One region of the Streptomyces sp. NPDC048504 genome, then DNA from elsewhere that is predicted to be linked to it. Evidence: riboswitches for the same ligand, from Rfam matches in the RefSeq annotation. Region 1 holds a riboswitch; the other holds the start of a gene.
The links. A riboswitch is a leader RNA that binds a small molecule or an ion and turns the genes downstream of it on or off. The one in region 1 is predicted to bind S-adenosylmethionine.

Region 1 (10,544 bases):
CGGAGGCGCCGTAGACGTACGGGGAGCCGATCACGGACTGGGCGGCGGCGAAGGCGGACGCGGCGCGGCCGGAGGCGGAACCGGTGTTGCCGAGGTTCACACGGGAGCTGGAGCGGTTGGCGGCCTGCGCCTGCTCCTGGTCGAGCGCCGCCTTCTCCGCGGCGGTCAGGGTGTTGAGCAGCTTCTGGGCCGAGGCCAGCTTGGCCTTGACCTCGTCCTTCTTCTTCTTGAGCTCGGTGCGGGTGGCGGAGAGGTCCTTGAGCTTGCTGCTCGCCTCCGCGCGCTCCTGGGCGAGTTCGCGCTGCTTGCCCTGGATCTTCGTGAGCGCCTCGACCTGCTGACTGCTCAACTGGTCCATCGTGGACGCCTTGTCGAGGTAGTCGTCCGGGTTCGAGGACAGGAACAGCTGGATCGAGGGGTCGATGCCCCCGGTGCGGTACTGGGCGCTCGCCATCGTGCCGAGGCCGTCCCGGAGCTTGTTGAGCTCCTCCTGGCCGCGGGCGACGTTGTCCTGGATGGTGGAGATCTCCTTCTGGAGCTTCTCCTGCTTCTCCTGGGCCCCGTCGAGCTTCTCGGTGGCCTGCTCGGCCTGCTCGTAGAGGGCGTCGACCTTCGCCTTGACCTCGTCCTTGCTGGGCTTCTCGCTCGGCGCGGCATTCGCGGCCTGAGCGCTGAAGGCAACGGCGGCTGCGGCTGCGGTGGTCAGCACAGTCACACGCGTGCGGCTCGGCTGCTTCGGTCGACGATGGGACGCCACGGAGTCGAGCTCCTTCTATTGAGTGATCACCCGTTCGGAGGTTCGAGGCCTGACCCTAGTGATGTTTCTGTGATCAGTTCAAATCCTCACACGAAAAAATGCTGTCACTCAAAGCATTCTTTGCACATAACCAACATGCAGTGATGGTCGATTGACGCTACGTTGCGTGACGGTTCGGTCAATTCCGGCATTAAACCTGTACGTTGACCTTCACGACAGTCGCTTGAGGAGTACCGCAGAAGCGACGGGCCGGGCGCCCGCCTTCGCGATGCCGTCGGCCACCTCGCGGTCGGTCGACGCGACGATCACCGGCCGGCCGGGCGGCTCGGCGCGCACCAGCTGGCGGATCAACTCGTCGGCGGTGACGCCCGGTTTGGAGAACAGCACCCGCACCCCGCGCGGCGGCGCGAGCAGCACGGGCGCGGCCAGCTCGGCCCCGTCGAAGACACAGGTGACCTCGGCACCGGTCTGCGCGGCGAGCTGCGACAGCTGCCCGAGCAGCCTCAACCGCTGCTTCTCCAGGGGCATTTGGGGATAGCCGGTCTTGGTGACGTTGTAGCCGTCGACGACCAGGTGGGCCTGCGGCAGCGCGAGCAACTGGTCGAGGATCGCGGGGTCGTTGTCCGACAGCGCCCGCGCGGCGATGTCTTTCGGGGTCATTCGTCCCGGTTCGACCGCGTCGACGGTCTCGGCGGGCCGTACGGAGACGGGCGGCAACGCCAGCTCGCGGCGCAGCCCCTGGGCCGCGTCCAGCACGGTGTCGAGCAGCAGCCGTACCCGCATGTCCTCGACGCTGCGGCCCTCGCGGGCGGCCTTGCGGGTGGCCTCCAGGGCCGCCTCCGCCTCGCCGAGCCGGGCCTTGAGGCGGCGGCTCTCGCTCTCGGCGGCGGACAGCTGGGTCTGCGCCTCGGCGCGCGCGGTGTCCGTCTCGGCCCGCAGCTTGCGCAGGGCGGCCTCGCCGCGCTTGACGTCGCTGTGGGCGGCACGCAGCTTGCGGTGCAGCGAGTCCGCTTCCTTCTTCGCCGCGTCCAGCTCGGTGCGCAGCCGCTCGGTGTCGGCCCGGGTCGCGTCCCGCGCCTGCGCCAACTCCTCGCGCAGCCGCTCCAGTTCGGCCCGGCTCTCCTCGTCCGCGCGCTCGGCGTCGGCGCGCAGCGCCTCCTCGCCGGCGGCGGTCACCAGCTTCACCCAGCCGGTGGGGCGCAGAACATAGGCCGCGGCCGCCACGTCGAGCGGATCCGCGGCCGGGGGCGGCGAGCCGGAGTCGAGCGCGCCGGCGAGCTCCGACTGGGCCTCTCTCAGCTTCTCCCCGATCCGCTGCCGGAACAGCGGATCGGTCTCCAGCGCGGCGGCCATGGCGTTGCCGGCGAACTTGGCGCGCCGGTTGGGGGCGAAGCGGGCGTACTGTCGTAGCTGCGCGGGCAGTTCGGAGACGGTGAGGCCGCCGAAGCCGTCAGAGACGATCTGTACGACTCTTCTCCGCACGCCGTCGGGCAGCGGACGGTCGAGCATCTCGGCGGCGCCGTCGCCCGGCCCCCCGCCTGAGTTCTCCACCATCCCTCACACCCCTATATGTGTGCGGGGCCGCTCCCTCTCAGGAGCCGGCGCCCGGCCTGTCCACGAGTTCCACCTGATCCACGGCATTGCACCAGCGGCAGCGCACCGACTCGATGGTCTCACTGACCACCTCGCGCTCCTCCACCTTCGGCTCACCCGCCAGGTCCAGGTGGAGGTACTCCACGACCTTCGACGAGCGCGTCACGTCGAAGCGCGTGAGGTTGCCGCAGAGGGTGCAGCGCCACCGCGTGGAGCCGGTCGGCAGGGGAACCGTCATCGTGGCTGTCCGCTTCCTTCTTGTTCCAGTTTCCGTGATCGCCGGTTTCCCCGGCGAGTGTGGCTCGTAACCCTACGGCCTGGCGGGTACTCGCCGCTCGGCCGTCCACAGCGGCGAGGCACGCTGTTCCGCTACGCCCCGTTACGTCATGCTCTGTAACCGTGATCAGCAACTGGGGCCCGGCCCTCGTCAGGACGTTCCGCGGCACCTCGGCGCCCATGACATACGTCCTGATCGGCCTGTGCTGCCTGATCTTCGCCCTCGGCCCGGCCTCGGGTTTCGTCCCGTCCTACGGCACCGGGGACGCGCTGCTCGCCGCGCAGCGGGCGTACTTCCGCCGCTGGGGGGTGGTTCCGGCCGAACTGTTCGACCACCCCGCCCGAGAGGCCCTGACCCCCGTCACGGCCCTCTTCATCCACGGCAGCTGGATCCATCTCCTCGGCAACATGCTCTTCCTCTACGTCTTCGGAGCGATGACCGAGGAACGGCTGGGCCGTGTCGAGTTCACCCTGTTCTACCTGGTCGGCGGCTACCTGGCGCTGCTGGGCTACGCGGTGGCCAACGCCGACTCCGAGCAGTCCCTCGTCGGCGCTTCCGGGGCGATCTCGGCGGTCCTCGGGGCGTTTCTGTACTTGTTCCCCCGGGCCCGCGTGACGAGTCTCCTCCCCTTCCTCTTCTTCCTGCCGCTGCGTTTCCCGGCCTGGGTCGTCCTGCCGTTCTGGGCGGCCCTGCAGTGGCTCGCGGCGGGCCAGGCCGCGCAGGGGCCCGGGGTGGCGTACCTCGCCCACCTGGTGGGCTTCACGCTGGGCTTCGGTTACGCGTGGGTGAGATTCGGTCGTACCACTAGAGTTGGGGCCGCCCCAGTAACGGTCCCCGAGGGAGAGAACCAGCCGTGATCACCGCGATCGTCCTCATCAAGACCAGCGTGGACCGGATTCCCGAGATCGCCGAGTCGATCGCCGCGCTCGAATCCGTGAGCGAGGTCTTCTCCGTCACCGGGACGTACGACCTGATCGCGATGGTCCGGGTGCGGCAGCACGAGGACCTGGCCGAGGTGATCCCCGGGCGGATCAGCAAGATCCCCGGGGTCGAGGGGACGGATACGCACGTGGCGTTCCGGACGTACTCGCAGCATGACCTTGAAGCCGCGTTCGCCATCGGGCTGGACTCCTAGCGCGCGCCCAGCCGCCTCCACAGGGCGACCAGCGCGCCCCAGTTCACGACCTCCCAGGCCGGCAGCTCGGTGCGGTGCGGGTCGCCGTGTCCGTCCTTGCCCAGCAGGACGAGCCGGACGCCCCGGGGCCGCAGCCACCAGGACGCCGGCACGGGAAAGTCCGGCAGGTCGACGGCGGGATACGGCTCCCGCATCTCGGCCCAGCGGTAGGCCACCAGCCCGCCCGGCAGGAACAGCCCGTGCGCGTCCGCCGTGAGCGGGCCGAAGGTGACCTGACGGCCCGTCTCGATCCGGTCGAGCAGCGTGGGTGCCTGGGCCTCGGCAACCCGCTTGCGGATGTGCTCGGCGGCGGTCCGGATCCGGAGGTTCTCGAAGGGCTCGGCGACCATCGGCCCCAGCTCGGTCCGCCGCTCGTCGAGCAGGAACCCCTGTTCCGTCCCGTCGCCGAACCGCAGCAGATGCCGGTGGGCCAGGGTGTACCAGGCCCTGTCTCCCTGCTCGTCGCTGGTGACGATCACGTCGACGGTGGAGCGCCAGTGCGTCACGTCCGCCCAGCGCCGGACCCGCGCACCGCGTACGAGCCCCTCCTCGTACAGCTGGACCGGTCTGCCGCCAAGCAGCCGCGGCAGCCGTCGTACGACCGCCTCGATCAGCGGCTCGCCCAGTCCCGTCGGAGTGCCCACCCCTGGATGGTCACACGGCAGGCACGCAACGGCCGTCCTGCGTACGGTAGTTCCACTTCGCGCCGTCGGTCACGAGCTCCCGTACGGCCGTCACGAAACGCTCGACGTGCTCGTCCGGAGTGCCCGCGCCGAAGCTCACGCGGATCGCGTTGAGGGACTTCTCGCCCGGGGCCGCCTCGGGGGCGCCGCACTCGCCCTGGGTCTGGGGGTCGCTGCCCAGCAGGGTGCGGACCAGGGGGTGGGCGCAGAAGAGGCCGTCGCGGACGCCGATGCCGTACTCGGCGGAGAGGGCGGCGGCGAAGTGGGAGCTGTTCCAGCCGTCGACCACGAAGGAGATGACGCCTACGCGCGGGGCGTCGTCGCCGAACAACGACAGCACCTTGACCTCCGGGACCTCGGCCAGGCCCGCCCGGACCTTCTCGATCAGGCGCTGCTCGCGGGCGACCAGGGTGTCGAAACCCGCCTCGGTCAGGGCCTTGCAGGCCGACGCGATGGAGTAGGCGCCGATGACGTTCGGGGAGCCGGCCTCGTGGCGGGCCGCGCTGTCGTGCCACTCCACGTCCACTCCCCCGTCCTCGCGCCGGGTGACCTTGCGGCTGGCGCCGCCGCCCGCGAGGTAGGGGTCGGCCGCCTGGAGCCAGTCGGCGCGGCCGGCCAGGACGCCCGAGCCGAAGGGGGCGTAGAGCTTGTGGCCGGAGAAGGCGATCCAGTCGACGTCGAGGTCCTGGACGGACACCGGGTGGTGCGGGGCGAGTTGGGCGGCGTCCAGGACGATACGGGCGCCGTGGGCGTGCGCTGTGGCCGCCAGCTCCCGTACCGGCCACAGCTCGCCGGTGACGTTCGAGGCGCCGGTGACGCAGACCAGGGCCGGGCCCTGGGGGTCACGGTCGGCAAGGGCCCGCTCCAGGGTCTCGACGGCCTGGCCCGGGGTGCGCGGGGCGTCGAGGTAGGTGACCCGGGCGTCCTTCCAGGGGAGCAGGGACGCGTGGTGCTCGGTCTCGAAGACGAAGACCTGGCAGTCGGCGGGGAGGGCGGCGGCGAGGAGGTTCAGGGAGTCCGTCGTCGAGCGGGTGAAGATCAGCTGGTCGTCGGGGCGGCAGTCCAGGAACTCCTCGACCGTCCTGCGGGCGTTCTCGAACAGGTCGGTGGAGAGCTGCGAGAGGTAGCCGGCGCCTCGGTGCACGCTGCCGTAGTACGGGGCGTAGGCCGCCACGTCGTCCCAGACGCGCTGGAGGGCGGGGGCGCTGGCCGCGTAGTCGAGCGCCGCGTAGGTGACTTCGCCGCCCGTGACGAGCGGGACGGTGACATCCCGGCCGAGAACGGGCAGCGGGGCGCAAATGGTCGTAGCGGCGGCAACGGTGGCGACAGACATGGCGAACTCCCGTGAGAGGCAGGCGAATTCACTGCGCGAGCGGACATGGCTCCGGCGCAGGAAAGGGTGAAAGGGGATGTGCGGAGTGGGGGCTTCGCGCCCTATCGCATTCGCTGGCTCACAGAGAGCTCCCTCGATGACCAGGACCCCTGGTGTCTTTCGAGGGGCCCGCGCTTGCCGCAGACCTCGCTGCCTACGGCCTGGTCTTCACCCGGGGCACCCCGCCACGGACGGAGGGTTGCCGGACAGTCGGCCGGGGCCTCATGACTGTCACTCATGACCTGGTCGGAAAATTTACGCGAGGTGATCGTCGTCCCGCAACCCGTGTCCGGATCGCGGGACGACGACCGCCGTACCGCTATGCGTTGCTGGCCGCCGCCCAGCGCTCCAGCGTGCGCTTGGCCGCCCCCGAGTCGATCGACTCCCGGGCCTTCTCCATCCCGGCCCTGATCCGGTCCACCAGCGGCCCGTCCCCGGCCTCCAGAGCCACCAGGGCAGCAGCCGAGTTCAGGAGTACGGCGTCCCGTACCGGGCCCGTCTCGCCGTCCAGGAGACGGCGGGCGACGCCGGCGTTGTACTCGGGGTCGGCGCCGCGCAGGGCTTCCACGGGGACCAAGTCGAGGCCGACGTCCCGCGGGTCGAAGGCCTCCTCGGTGACCTTGCCGTCGCGGACGATCCACACCCGGGAGGTGGCCGTGGTCGTCAGCTCGTCGAGGCCGTCGTCGCCGCGGAACACCAGCGCGGAGGAGCCGCGTTCGGCCAGCACGCCCGCGATGAGCCCGGCCATGCGGGTGTCGAAGCAGCCGACCGCCGACGAGGTGACCTTCGCCGGGTTGGTGAGCGGGCCGAGCAGGTTGAACGCGGTCGGCACCCCCAGGTCCCGCCGGACCGCGCCCGCGAACCGCATCGTGGGGTGGAACTTGGCCGCGAAGCAGAACGTGATCCCGGCCTCCTCCACCACCTGCGCGACCCGCTCGGGCGACAGCTCCAGGTTGATGCCGAGCCGCTCCAGCACATCGGAGGAACCGCTCGCCGAGGACGAGGCCCGGTTGCCGTGCTTGACGACCTTCGCGCCGGCTCCCGCGATCACGATGGCGGACATCGTCGAGATGTTGACCGTCTTGGCCCGGTCGCCGCCGGTGCCGACGATGTCGACGGCCGGCCCCGGGATGTCCAGCGGCTTCGCGTGGGCGTACATCGTCTCGACGAGGCCGTTGATCTCCTCGACGGTCTCGCCCTTGGCCCGCAGCGCCACCAGGAAGCCGGCGATCTGGGCGTCCGCCGCCTCGCCGCTCATGATGCGGTCCATCGCCCACGCGGTGTCGGCGGTGCTCAGGTCCTGTCCGGCCAGCAGCGCGCTCAGTACGTCGGGCCAGGAACGGGCCGCCGCGGTGTCGCCTCCAGCGGGGGTCACAGCGCTCATACGGCCGCTCCTGAGTGTCGTAGAAACCTGCTTCACAAGACGTCCCCCACCCTATCCAGCGCGGGGCACGGCGAAGGGCCCCGTCCGGTGTTCGGACGGGGCCCTTCGACTGTGGCGTGGCGACGCCTCAGCGATCAGTGGTGGCCGTGGCCGCTCGTGATCTCCTTGTACTCCTCGACGGTGGGCTTGGGGATCTGGGACTCCTCGCCGTAGTACGCCTCGCTCAGCTTGGCGCGCAGCTTCTGGGAGCCCTTCACCTTGCGCTCGACGCCGTTCTCGTCGACCGTCGCACCGATCGCGGCCGGCTCGTACTGCTCGTGCGCGGTGAGCGTGTGCAGCGCGTCCTGGCTGAGCGGCTCGTGGATCTCGACGAACTCACCGTGCGGCAGGCGCTTGATGATGCCCGACTCGCGGCCGTGCAGCACCTTGTCCCGGTCGCGGCGCTGGAGACCGAGGCAGACCCGCTTGGTGGCGATGAAGACCAGCACCGGCACCACGAAGAAGCCGACGCGCACGAACCAGGTGATCGAGTTGATCGACAGGTGGAAGTGCGTGGCCCAGATGTCGTTGCCGCCACCGATGAGCAGAACGAAGTACCACGAGATCCACGCGGCACCGAAGGCCGTACGGGTCGGGACGTTGCGCGGGCGGTCCAGGATGTGGTGCTCGCGCTTGTCGCCGGTGACCCAGGACTCGATGAACGGGTAGACCGCGATCGCGACCAGGACCAGCGGGAAGATGACCAGCGGGATGAACACGCCCAGGACGAGCGTGTGACCCCAGACGTTGATCTCCCAGCCCGGCATGACACGGATCAGGCCCTCGGAGAAGCCCATGTACCAGTCGGGCTGGGCGCCCGTGGACACCATGTCCGGACGGTACGGACCCATGGCCCAGATCGGGTTGATCGACGCGATCGCCGCGACGGCCGCGATGACACCGAAGACCAGGAAGAAGAAGCCGCCGGCCTTGGCCATGTAGACCGGCAGCAGCGGCATGCCGACGACGTTGTTGTTCGTCTTTCCGGGACCCGCGAACTGCGTGTGCTTGTGGTAGAAGACCAGGATCAGGTGGCCGACCACCAGGCCGAGCATGATGCCCGGCAGCAGCAGGATGTGGATCGAGTAGAACCGCGCGACGAAGTCGCCGCCCGGGAACTCGCCGCCGAAGAGGAAGAACGACAGGTACGTGCCGACGATCGGCACGGACAGGACCGCGCCCTCCATGAAGCGGACACCGGTGCCGGAGAGCAGGTCGTCCGGGAGCGAGTAACCGGTGAAGCCGGTGAACATGCCCAGGACGAACAGCAGGAAGCCGAACAGCCAGTTGACCTCACGCGGCTTGCGGAACGCGCCCGTGAAGAACACGCGCATCATGTGCACGAACATGGCGGCGAGGAAGATCAGCGCCGCCCAGTGGTGGATCTGACGGATCAGCAGACCACCGCGCACATCGAAGGAGATGTGCATCGTCGAGTTGAACGCCTCCGACATCAGCTGCCCCTGGAGCGGGACATAGCTGCCGTGGTACGTCACCTCGTTCATCGACGGGTGGAAGAACAGCGTCAGATACACACCCGTGAGGATGATGATGATGAAGCTGTAGAGGCAGACCTCACCCAGCATGAACGACCAGTGGTCGGGGAAGATCTTGCGCATGTTGGACTTGGCGAGGGAGTAGATCCCGAGCCGTCCGTCGGCCCAGTCGGCGATCTTCTCGCCGGCCGGTGCCTTCTCGCGCGAACGCGAGTCGGAGTTGGTCGTAGTGCTCATCCGCGCTCCCAGAATGCAGGACCGACGGGCTCCTCGAAGTCGCCGAGCGCCTGGAGGTAGCCCTCGTCGCTCACGCCGATGCGCAGCTGCGGCAGGGCGTGACCGGCCGGGCCGAAGATCACTCGGGCACCGTCGGAGAGGTCGAAGGTGGACTGGTGGCACGGGCACAGCACGTGGTGCGTCTGCTGCTCGTACAGGGAGATCGGGCAGCCCACGTGGGTGCAGATCTTCGAGAAGGCCACGATGCCCTCGTGCGCCCACTCCAGCTCGCGCTTGTCCTTGATGTTGTCCGGCTGGAGCCGGACGATCATCAGCGCGGACTTGGCGATCTCGGTCTGGAACTCCTCGTCGGTCTCCTCCAGGCCCTCGGGCTTGGCGAAGGTGAGCGAGCCGACGGCCACGTCCGAGGGACGCAGCGGCAGGTTCGTGTTCATGTTGACGAGCAGCTTGCCCTTGGACCACAGGGTGTGGCGGAGCTTCGTCCCCGGCAGCGGGCCGAGGTCGCGCAGCAGCATGACGCCGGAGAGCGGGAACAGGGCCAGCGCGCCGAACATCGTGTTGCGGATCAGCTTGCGACGGCCGAGCGCCGACTCCTTGGCACCGTCCTTGAAGTCGGCCATGACCTTGGCCTTGACCTCGGGGGGCGCCTCGATCGCGTGCCGCTCGTCGGCGATCTCCACGTCGGACATCAGGGTGCGGGCCCAGTGGACCGCGCCCGCGCCGATGGTGAAGAGCGCTCCGCCGAGGGTCAGACCCAGCGCGAAGTTGAGCGCGTTGATGTGACCGATCGGGAAGACGAAGATCGCCTTGTCGTGCGGGATCGCCACGTACGAGGCGATGAAGCCGACCGTGAGGAGCATCGACAGCGTGAACAGGAAGGCGACGACGCGCTCGGACCGCTTGGCGGCCCGCTCGTCGATGTCCTGGACACGGTGCTCGTGCGGCGGCAGTCCCGGGTCGGCGAACGGGTCCTGCTCGTCCGCGACCGACACCGCGCCGTGCGCGTCCTGCTCAGCGGGCAGGTTCTCTTCTGGAATGTCTTGGCTACTCATGACTTCTTGGCCTTTGCGGTCCGAGCGGCGACCCAGACGGCTACCGCGATCAGCGCGCCCAGACCGAAGATCCAGGCGAAGAGACCCTCACTGACCGGACCGAGACCACCCAGCTCAAGCCCGCCGGGGCTCTCGGTGTTGTCGCCGTTGACCGCGTCGAGGTACGCGATGATGTCCTTCTTGTTCTTCGACGACAGCGTGGTGTCGGGGAAGGAAGGCATGTTCTGCGGGCCGGTCTGCATGGCCTCGTAGATGTGCTTCGGGGCAACGCCTTCGAGGCTCGGCGCGAACTTGCCGTGCGTCAGCGCGCCGCCCTTGCCGGTGAAGTTGTGGCACTGGGCGCAGTTGGTGCGGAACAGCTCGCCGCCCTTGGCGATGTCCGAACCCTCCGGCCCGTACTCGTTCTTCGTCGGGATGGCCGGGCCGGCGCCCAGCGAGGCGATGTACGCCGCGAGCTGGTCGATCTCGGCCTGGGAGTAG
Region 2 (10,544 bases), on a different contig from region 1:
GCGTACCGCTCCAGGCAGCCGCTCTGGCCGCAGGGGCAGGGGGTGCCGCCCGGCCGTACGACGATGTGGCCGATCTCGCCCGCGAAGCCGTGCGCGCCCGCCTCCACGCGGCCGTCGATGCCGATCGCGCCCGCTATACCGGTGCCGAGCGGGACGAACAGGAAGCGGTCGGCGCCCTTGCCCGCGCCGATGCGGCCCTCGGCGAGGCCGCCGGTGCGGACGTCGTGGCCGAGGGCGACCGGGACACCCAGCTCTCCGGCCAGCAGGTCGCGCAGGGGTACGTCGCGCCAGCCGAGGTTGGCCGAGTAGGCGGCGATGCCGCGCTCGGCGTCGACGATGCCGGGGACGGCGACGCCGGCGGCGGACGCGGGCTCGCCGTACTGCTCCTCGCCGTACGCGCGCAGCTCGGCGGCGAAGCCGAGGATGTGCTCGACGACCGCGTCCGGGCCGCGCTCGCGGCCGGTCGCCCGGCGGGCCCGGTGCAGCAGCTCGCCCTCCGCCCCTACCAGGGCGGCCTTCATCCCGGTGCCGCCCACGTCGAGGGCGATGACATGTCTCACGCGGGACAGTGTGGCCCGTACACCCGCGAGAGGTCTAGTCCACTCACGTGGTGTAGACCTTATGGGTTCGCGGAGCGAACGTCACGACAGCAAAGGTTGGGGATTCAGCGGTGCAGCGGCGTAGGACAGGAATGATCGCGGTGGTGTCCGCACTGGGCATGACGGCGGTCCTCGGTGGCTGTGGCCTCGGCGGGGACTCGGGTGATGTCACCCTGAGACTCGTCGCCGCGGACTACGGCGACTCCGCGTCCAACAGTTCGCAGAAATACTGGGACAAGCTCGTCAAGGCGTACGAGGCGAAGCATGCGAACGTGAAGGTCGAGGTCAGCGTCTACTCCTGGAACGACGTCGACCGCAAGGTCAAGGAGATGGTCGCGGCCGGCGAGGCGCCCGACATGGCGCAGATCGGCGCGTACGCGGACTACGCCGACGCGGGCAAGCTGTACTCCACGGCCGACCTGCTCTCCATCCCCGTAGAGGCCGATTTCCTGGAGCCGCTGCTGGACGCGGGGCAGGTGAACCACATCCAGTACGGCATGCCGTTCGCCGCGTCCACGCGCGTCCTCTTCTACAACAAGACCCTCTTCACCGAGGCCGGGCTGACCCCGCCGAAGGACTGGAGCGAGCTGGCCGCCGACGCGGAGGCGTTGAAGGAGAAGGGCGTGAAGTACCCGTTCGCGCTGCCGCTCGGGTCCGAGGAGGCGCAGGCCGAGACGATGCAGTGGCTGCTCGGCGGGGGCGGTGGCTACACCGACGACATCGGCACGTACACCCTCGACTCCACGGCGAACATCTCCACCTTCACCTGGCTGCGCGACAACCTTGTCGCCAAGGGCCTGACCGGTCCCGTCGCGCCCGCCAAGCTCAACCGCGCGGACGCGTTCGCCGCCTTCGCCAACGGTGACGTCGGCATGCTGAACGGGCACCCGACCCTCATGCAGCAGGCCGCCAAGAAGGGCGTCAAGTTCGGCACGGTCGCGATGCCCGGCCGTACCGGCAAGGCCAAGACCACGATGGGCGTCGCCGACTGGATGGCCGCGTTCAAGCAGAACGGCCACCGCGAGCAGATCGGCGACTTCCTCGACTTCGTCTACAGCGAGAAGAACGTCCTCGCCTTCTCCCGCGAGTACGACCTCCTGCCCGTGACCAACTCCGCGTCCGAGGCGATGCGGGAGTCCCAGCAGGACAAGGACCTGCGGCCCTTCCTTGAGGAACTCCCGCTGTCCACGCTCTACCCGGTCGGCAACACCTCCTGGGCCACGGTCAGCGCCGACATCAAGAAGCGGATAGGGCAGGCGGTGGCCGCGAACGGCAGCCCGGGGGCGGTGCTGGGGCAGTTGCAGGCGGCGGCGTCGCTGGCGGAGAGCGGAAAGTAGGAGCCGAGCGGCGTCCGGGGCCGTTGTCAGTGGCGGGGTCTACGGTGCAGGCATGGACAAGGACCGGCCCTCGCGGCTTCCCGCCCTCGACCGGAGGGAACAGGACATCCTCGCGCTGGAACGCCGCGGCTTCCCGGGCCCCGGCGTGAAGGAGCGCGCGATACGCGAGGAGCTGGGCCTGGCCCCCGTGCGCTACTACCAGCTGCTCAACGCCCTGCTGGACGACGAGCGGGCCCTGGCCCACGACCCGGTGACGGTGAACAGGCTGAGACGGGTCCGTGAAACGAGGCGTACGGAGAGGTAGCAGCAGGTGTGGGTCCCGGCCCCGCCCGGATAGGGTCGTCGACATGGGCAGCCCTCAGGACTCCACCGATCCCCTGCACGCACTGCCGACCCCCGTCACCCGCGTCGGCCGCGACGCGCTGGAGGCCATCCTCGCCAAACCGGCCTCCGCGGTGATCGGCCTCGACTTCGACGGCACACTCGCCCCGATCGTCCCGGACCCCGAGCAGGCCCGGGCCCACCCGGGCGCGGTGCCGGCGCTCGCCGCACTCGCCCCGAAGGTCGCGTCCGTCGCCGTGATCACCGGCCGCCCGGCCGGCGTGGCGGTCCGCAACGGCGGCTTCGCGGGCGTCCCGGGCCTGGAGCACCTGGTCGTGCTGGGCCACTACGGCACGGAACGCTGGGACGCGGTGAGCAGTACGGTCAGCGCCCCCGCCCCGCACCCCGGCGTCGCGGCGGTCCGCGCCGAACTCCCGGGTTTCCTGGACGGGATCGGCGCCTGGCAGGGCACCTGGATCGAGGAGAAGGGCCGAGCCGTCGCGGTCCACACCCGCCGGGCCGCCGACCCCCAGGCAGCCTTCGAAGCCCTCCGCGCCCCCCTCACCGACCTCGCCACCCGCCACGGCCTGATCGTCGAACCGGGCCGTATGGTCCTGGAGTTGAGGCCACCCGGCATGGACAAGGGCGTAGCGCTCACCGAGTACCTCCGCGAGACCGGCGCCGAGTCGGTCCTCTACGCCGGCGACGACCTGGGCGACCTCCCCGCGTTCGCGGCGGTGGAGAAACTCCGCTCGGACGGCATCCCGGGGCTGCTGGTGTGCAGCGGCAGCGACGAGGTCACGGAGTTGCGGGAACGGGCGGACCTGGTGGTGGACGGCGCGGCAGGAGTCGTAGAACTGCTGTCGGCGCTCGCGGCCCACCTGGGGTGACTCGCGGCTGGGGTTATTTCTAACCGGCGATGGAGATCGCAGTGGTTAGAAATGACCCCAGCTTCCAGCGACCCCCTCAACTCACCTGGTCCCGCAGCGCGTTCAGCTGTTCCAGGAACCACTGGGCCGGGGGCAGGGCCGTAGCCGCCGCCGTCAGTCTCTTTGTCCGCTCGGCCCGTTCGGCGGCCGGCATGGTCAGCGCCTCGTGCAGGGCTGCGGCCGTGCCGATCACGTCGTACGGGTTGACCGGGATCGCGTCCTCGCCCAACTCCTCGTACGCGCCCGCCTCCCGGGACAGGACCAGCGCGCAGCCCTCGTCGGAGACGACCGGGACCTCCTTGGCGACGAGGTTCATGCCGTCGCGGATCGGGTTGACGAGCGCCACGTCGGCGAGGCGGTACGCGGCCAGCGAGCGCGCGAAGTCGTCCTTGACGTGCAGCACGACCGGGGTCCAACCGGGTGTCCCGTACCGGGAGTTGATCTCGTCCGCCACCCTCTGCACCTCGGCCGTGTAGTCGCGGTAGACGGCGAGGTCCTGCCGGGAGGGGTAGGCGAAGGCCACGTGGACGACCTTCTCCAGCAACTCCGGGTGGTCGTCGAGGAGTTGGCGGTACGCCAGCAGTCCGCGCACGATGTTCTTGGAGAGTTCGGTGCGGTCGACGCGGACGATGGTCCTGCGGTTCGCGCCGATCTCCTCGCGCAGCGCGACGATGCGATCCTCCACGTCCGGCTCGTGCGAGCGGGCGCGCAGGAACTCGGCGTCGGCGCCGAGGCCGTGCACGCCGATCCGGGTGTCACCCAGGCCGCCGGTGAACTCCGTACCGCAGGCCGTGAACGCGTCCGCCCAGCGGTGCGTGAGGAAGCCGAGGCGGTCCGCGCCGAGCATGCCTGTGAGCAGTTGTTCGCGGATGTCGTCCGGCAGCATGCGGAAGTAGTCCACCGGCGCCCACGGCGTGTGCGAGAAGTGGCCGATGCGCAGGTCCGGCCGCAACTCCCGCAGCATCCCCGGCACCAGGCACAGGTGGTAGTCCTGCACGATCGCGACGGCACCCTCCGCCGCCTCCTCCGCCAGCGCCTGGGCGAACGCCCGGTTGTACGCCTCGTACGACGCCCACTGGCGCCGGAACTCCGCGTCGAAGACCGGCTCCAGCGGGGTCTGGTACAGCATGTGGTGGACGAACCACAGCACGGAGTTGGCGATGCCGTTGTACGCGTCGGCGTGCACGTCCGCCGGGATGTCCAGCATCCGCACGCCGTCCTCGCCGACCCCGCGCCGTACGGCCTCGCGGTCGCCGTCGGACAGCGCCGAGCACACCCACAGCGCACCCGCGTCCGGGCCGATCGCCGACAGCCCGGACACCAGCCCGCCGCCACCGCGCTTGGCGCGCAGCGAACCGTCGTCGCCCACCTCGTACGAGACCGGGCCGCGATTGGACGCGACGAGCACCTGAGCGGCACCGGACGCGGGGGAGGGGGACGACGTAGAAGCCATACGGCACAACCTAGCCCGGGCCGGAAACGCTCAAACGTACGGACGGCCGTCGGCGGACCGTAAGAGTCCGTATACGACCGTCCGTGAGCGTCTGTAACCGTGCGGTTATGCGACCTTGCGTGACTGGTACTCGGTGATGTCGGCCATCGGCGGGCGTTCCTCCGTGTCCACGGAGTACGTGCGCGGCTCGAAGCCGTCCGGACCCCGTTCGAACTGGGTCAGGGACGGCCGGATGAGGTGACCGCGGGCCAGCCGCAGCTGAGCCGTGCGGTAGATCTGCGCGGCCATCCGGCCCAGCGCCTGCCCGTCCTGGTGACGGTGCTTGCGCACCCCGACATCGACCTGGGCGAGGGCGTCGAGGCCCACCAGGTGCAGCGCGTCCACCAGCATGCCCAGCTCGACGCCGTACCCGACCGGGAACGGCAGCTGCTCCAGCAGCGAGCGGCGGGCCGCGTACTCGCCGCCGAGCGGCTGCACGAAACCGGCCAGCTGCGGCCAGTGCATGTTCAGCAGCGGGCGGGCCATCAGCTCGGTGACGCGTCCGCCCTGGCCGGCTGCGCCGCCGAGCGGGCGGTCGTACATCGCCTTGACGAGATCGACCCCGGGGTCGGTGAGCAGCGGGCCCACGATCCCGGTGACGAAGTCCGAGGAGAACTCCTTCAGGTCCGCGTCGACGAACGCGACGATGTCGCCGCTCGTCACCAGCAGCGAGCGCCACAGCACCTCGCCCTTGCCGGGCACGGCGGGTATGCGGGGCAGGATGTCGTCACGGTGCACGACCCGGGCGCCCGCCGCGGCGGCCACCTCGGAGGTGCGGTCGGTGGACCCGGAGTCGACGACGACGATCTCGTCGACGAGCGGGACCTGCTGCATGAGGTCGTGACGGATGATCGCGACGATCTCGCCGACCGTCGCTTCCTCGTTCAGCGCGGGCAGCACGACGGACACCGACTGGCCCGTGCGGTGCTTCGCGGCCAGAATCTTGTGGAGCGGCCGGTCGGTCATGGACCAGGAGCGGGTGCTCAGCCAGTGCTCGACTTCCTTCAGCACGTTGCGCGGCTCCTCTGCGTTCTCTCGGCGAGAGGTGATCACACAGAGTGTGTGATCCGTCTCGCGGTTCGGACGGCTCACTCAACTGTCCTGGCCTTCGGTTACAGTCTTGAACAACGCTGATGACCATCGCATGTCGGGGGCCGTCAACGCTCACGCAAGTGACACAACCGCATACACAACTGAACACCGCTCATCCAGAGGGGCAGAGGGATACGGCCCGTTGAAGCCCCGGCAACCCTCCAGCCGGTCTTGTCACGTAGATGTGGCGAGGCTCCCGGCTCGGGAAGGTGCCAAATCCGTCTCATGGCGAAATGCGTCGTGAGGAAGATGAGGAAAGGGCCTCGCCTCCATGGCTGCGCAGACTGTTGCAAGCACCACGAACTCCGTAGACGCCGTCGATCTCGGCCCCGCCGCCGCGCTGTCCTGCCGCGAGTGCGGCCACCGCGTCCCGCTCGGTCCGGTCTTCGCCTGCGAGGAGTGTTTCGGCCCGCTGGAGATCGCCTACGACTTCTCGGCCTACGACACCGAAGAGCTCCGCAAGCGCATCGAAGCGGGCCCCGCGAACATCTGGCGGTACGCGCCCCTGCTGCCCGTCCCCGCCGACGTGGCCGACAAGCCGAACATCAACCCCGGCTGGACCAAGCTCGTCCAGGCCGACAACCTCGCCCGCGAACTGGGCGTCGACGCGGGCAAGTTGTTCGTCAAGGACGACTCCGGCAACCCGACGCACTCCTTCAAGGACCGGGTCGTGGCGCAGGCCATCGAAGCGGCCCGCGCCTTCAACTTCACCACCCTCTCCTGCTCCTCCACCGGCAACCTCGCCGGCGCCGTCGGTGCCGCCGCCGCCCGGGCCGGCTTCCGCTCCTGCGTGTTCATCCCGCACGACCTGGAGCAGGGCAAGGTCGTCATGGCCGCGATCTACGGCGGCGAACTCGTCGGCATCGAGGGCAACTACGACGACGTGAACCGCTTCTGCTCCGAGCTGATCGGTGACCCGGCGGGCGAGGGCTGGGGGTTCGTCAACGTCAACCTCCGGCCGTACTACGCGGAGGGCTCCAAGACCCTCGCCTACGAGATCTGCGAGCAGCTGGGGTGGAAGCTTCCGGACCAGCTCGTGGTTCCCATCGCCTCCGGGTCGCAGCTCACGAAGATCGACAAGGGGCTCCAGGAGCTGATCAAGCTCGGGCTGGTCGAGGACAAGCCGTACAAGATCTTCGGGGCGCAGGCGGAAGGGTGTTCGCCGGTTTCCGTCGCCTACAAGGCGGGGCATGACGTCGTACGGCCGCAGAAGCCGAACACGATCGCCAAGTCGCTGGCTATTGGGAACCCGGCGGATGGTCCTTACGTGCTGGACATCGCTCGGCGGACCGGGGGGGCGGTGGAGGACGTCAATGACGAGCAGGTTGTCGACGCGATCAAGTTGCTTGCGCGGACCGAGGGGATCTTTGCGGAGACCGCCGGTGGGGTGACCGTGGGTGTGGCGAAGAAGCTGATCGAGAACGGGTTGCTGGATCCGACCCTGACGACGGTGGTCCTCAACACGGGTGACGGTCTCAAGACGCTGGATGCGGTTGCCGGTACTGGGCTCACCGCGACGATCCGGCCGAGTCTTGAGTCGTTCAGGGAAGCTGGGCTTGCGTCCTAGCGTCGTTCTTCGTCTGCGGGCCCGTGGGGGCTGGTCGCGCAGTTCCCCGCGCCCCTAAAAGACAAAAGCCGTACCTGACCGGAGGTCTTGAGCATGAGCGTTTCCGTCCGTATCCCCACCATCCTGCGCACGTACACCGGCGGGCAGGCCGAAGTCACCGCCGAAGGTGCCACCCTCGCCGAGGTCATCAGTGACCTGGAGAAGAACCACGCCGGGATCTCTGCCCGCGTCCTGGACGATCAGGGGAAGCTGCGGCGGTTCGTCAACGTGTACGTGAACGACGACGACGTGCGGTTCGAGCAGGGGCTGGAGACGGCCACTCCGGACGGGGCCGGGGTGTCGATCATTCCGGCCGTCGCCGGCGGCTGATAATTACCCTCGGTAACGCCGATTACCAAGAGTTCATCGAATTGCCCCCTCCGTGAGAGAAGCGGAGGGGGCAATTCTGTAGGGTTGAGCGGGGTACAGTTGGGGAACCCGCTCCACTCCGCATGCCGGACGCATATGAGTACCCGCTCCGCGTGCGATGAGAAGTAGCCAAAGTGTGCAGACCTTTTGCGCGTTATGTTCCCTTTATCGGGCCCGACTTGCCCTGAAGTCGGACGAATTCTCCGTATATTCCCGACCGGTCCTGCCCGGAATTCTCGTCGGATTGACCTGTTGCAGACGGCAGTTGGACGGATACATTCGGCCGCGGTCGACGCGTTCCGGCGCACGCCCCCAATCCTGTGGGGGGTGAGGTCTGACCCGGATCCGCGAAGTGCGGGTCCGTGCAAGGGCCAGTAATAGGGGAGTTAGGCATGGCTCAGGGCACCGTCAAATGGTTCAACGCGGAGAAGGGGTACGGCTTCATCGCGGTCGACGGTGGTGCGGATGTTTTCGTCCACTACAGCGCGATTCAGATGGACGGCTACCGCACCCTGGAAGAGGGTCAGCGGGTCGATTTCGAGATCTCGCAGGGTCAGAAGGGGCCGCAGGCGGACATGGTCCGGCTCGCGACCAGCTGAAGCACGCGCCGACGAACAGCAGCGACGTTCTTCGTTCCTCACCGAAGGGCTCGTACTCCTGGGGGGTCACCTCCTGGGGTACGGGCCCTTCGGCATGCCCGGCCCGTCGGCGTGCCCGGTGTTTCCCTCGCGCGCGCCCGCGAGGATGAAGGCCCAGAACCTGGGAGCCGCTTGCACTCGACCATGCCGAGTGCTAATCATTGGCGTTAGCACTCTGAAGGTGAGAGTGATAACGAAGGACCGGGTCGGTGAGGCCCGCAGGCCAGGTGGTGCAAGGAACCACGGGGCAGGCAGGCCGTCCGTCGCGGGCGCCAGCGCGGTCCGGAGCAATCCACCCCAGTCCGGGAGGACCACTTCACATGGCCAAGATCATCGCGTTCGACGAGGAGGCACGGCGCGGTCTCGAGCGCGGGATGAACCAGCTCGCCGACGCCGTCAAGGTCACCCTTGGCCCCAAGGGCCGCAACGTCGTCCTCGAGAAGAAGTGGGGCGCCCCCACGATCACCAACGATGGTGTTTCCATCGCCAAGGAGATCGAGCTCGAGGACCCGTACGAGAAGATCGGCGCCGAGCTGGTCAAGGAAGTCGCCAAGAAGACGGACGACGTCGCCGGTGACGGTACGACCACCGCGACCGTGCTCGCCCAGGCCCTCGTCAAGGAGGGTCTGCGCAACGTAGCCGCGGGCGCCAACCCGATGGCCCTCAAGCGCGGTATCGAGAAGGCCGTCGAGGCCGTCTCCGGTGCCCTGCTGGAGCAGGCCAAGGACGTGGAGACCAAGGAGCAGATCGCTTCGACGGCCTCCATCTCCGCCGCCGACACCCAGATCGGCGAGCTCATCGCCGAGGCGATGGACAAGGTCGGCAAGGAAGGCGTCATCACCGTCGAGGAGTCCCAGACCTTCGGTCTGGAGCTGGAGCTCACCGAGGGTATGCGCTTCGACAAGGGCTACATCTCGGCGTACTTCGCCACCGACATGGAGCGTATGGAGGCCGTCCTCGACGACCCGTACATCCTGATCGCCAACTCGAAGATCGCCAACGTCAAGGACCTGCTCCCGCTCCTGGAGAAGGTCATGCAGTCGGGCAAGCCGCTGCTGATCATCGCCGAGGACGTCGAGGGCGAGGCCCTGTCCACGCTGGTCGTCAACAAGATCCGCGGCACCTTCAAGTCCGTCGCCGTCAAGGCTCCGGGCTTCGGTGACCGTCGCAAGGCCATGCTCGGCGACATCGCCATCCTCACGGGCGGCGAGGTCATCTCCGAGGAGGTCGGCCTCAAGCTGGAGAACGCGACCGTGGATCTCCTCGGCCGCGCCCGCAAGGTCGTCATCACCAAGGACGAGACGACGATCGTCGACGGCTCGGGCTCGGCGGACCAGGTTGCCGGTCGCGTCAACCAGATCCGCGCCGAGATCGAGAACAGCGACTCGGACTACGACCGCGAGAAGCTCCAGGAGCGCCTCGCCAAGCTCGCCGGCGGCGTCGCTGTCATCAAGGCGGGCGCGGCCACCGAGGTCGAGCTCAAGGAGCGCAAGCACCGCATCGAGGACGCCGTTCGCAACGCGAAGGCGGCCGTCGAGGAGGGCATCGTCGCCGGTGGTGGCGTCGCGCTCATCCAGGCGGGCCACGTCTTCGAGAAGCTTGAGCTCGAAGGTGACGAGGCCACGGGTGCCGCGATCGTGAAGCTGGCCCTTGAGGCCCCGCTGAAGCAGATCGCGGTCAACGGTGGCCTCGAAGGCGGAGTCGTCGTCGAGAAGGTCCGCAACCTGCCCATCGGTCACGGCCTCAACGCCGCGTCCGGTGAGTACGTGGACATGATCGCCGAGGGCATCATCGACCCGGCGAAGGTCACGCGCTCTGCCCTGCAGAACGCCGCGTCCATCGCCGCGCTCTTCCTCACCACCGAGGCCGTCATCGCCGACAAGCCCGAGAAGGCCGGTGCCGGCGCGGGCGCCGGTGGCGGCATGCCGGGCGGTGACATGGACTTCTGATCGACCTCTGGTTGATCAACGGTCTTACCGAGGGCGGTACTTCCTGTTCCGACAGGGGGTACCGCCCTCGGGCGTGTCCGGGATCACAGGGGGAGGGGCGGGGTGGTCGGAATGAGGGGCTTGGCCGGGAGGTTGTCGTTGACGCATGATCAATGCATACGCACATACCGTCCGGTACCTGGTGCCTGATCCCCGGTAATCCTGAGGAGCCC

Region 2: linked by a shared signal. The riboswitch ahead of thrC (threonine synthase) and the one ahead of ACGFY9_RS09695 (aminotransferase class V-fold PLP-dependent enzyme) in region 1 are both predicted to bind S-adenosylmethionine.

Annotation. Positions count from the first base shown of each region.
Region 1 is NZ_JBICXA010000003.1:421,359-431,902, forward strand. It holds gene ACGFY9_RS09665 (NlpC/P60 family protein) at 1-757, opposite strand, end outside; gene ACGFY9_RS09670 (NYN domain-containing protein) at 968-2,311, opposite strand; gene ACGFY9_RS09675 (hypothetical protein) at 2,349-2,588, opposite strand; gene ACGFY9_RS09680 (rhomboid family intramembrane serine protease) at 2,750-3,484, shown strand; gene ACGFY9_RS09685 (Lrp/AsnC family transcriptional regulator) at 3,481-3,762, shown strand; gene ACGFY9_RS09690 (hypothetical protein) at 3,759-4,445, opposite strand; gene ACGFY9_RS09695 (aminotransferase class V-fold PLP-dependent enzyme) at 4,456-5,817, opposite strand; SAM riboswitch class IV at 5,983-6,099, opposite strand; gene trpD (anthranilate phosphoribosyltransferase) at 6,176-7,240, opposite strand; gene ACGFY9_RS09705 (cytochrome bc complex cytochrome b subunit) at 7,375-9,012, opposite strand; gene ACGFY9_RS09710 (ubiquinol-cytochrome c reductase iron-sulfur subunit) at 9,009-10,064, opposite strand; gene ACGFY9_RS09715 (c-type cytochrome) at 10,061-10,544, opposite strand, start outside.
Region 2 is NZ_JBICXA010000002.1:482,529-493,072, reverse strand. It holds gene ACGFY9_RS06530 (ROK family protein) at 1-560, opposite strand, end outside; gene ACGFY9_RS06525 (extracellular solute-binding protein) at 692-1,936, shown strand; gene ACGFY9_RS06520 (DUF3263 domain-containing protein) at 1,989-2,240, shown strand; gene otsB (trehalose-phosphatase) at 2,284-3,147, shown strand; gene ACGFY9_RS06510 (trehalose-6-phosphate synthase) at 3,224-4,639, opposite strand; gene ACGFY9_RS06505 (glucosyl-3-phosphoglycerate synthase) at 4,745-5,689, opposite strand; SAM riboswitch class I at 5,880-6,026, shown strand; gene thrC (threonine synthase) at 6,042-7,337, shown strand; gene ACGFY9_RS06495 (MoaD/ThiS family protein) at 7,431-7,706, shown strand; gene ACGFY9_RS06490 (cold-shock protein) at 8,138-8,344, shown strand; gene groL (chaperonin GroEL) at 8,704-10,332, shown strand.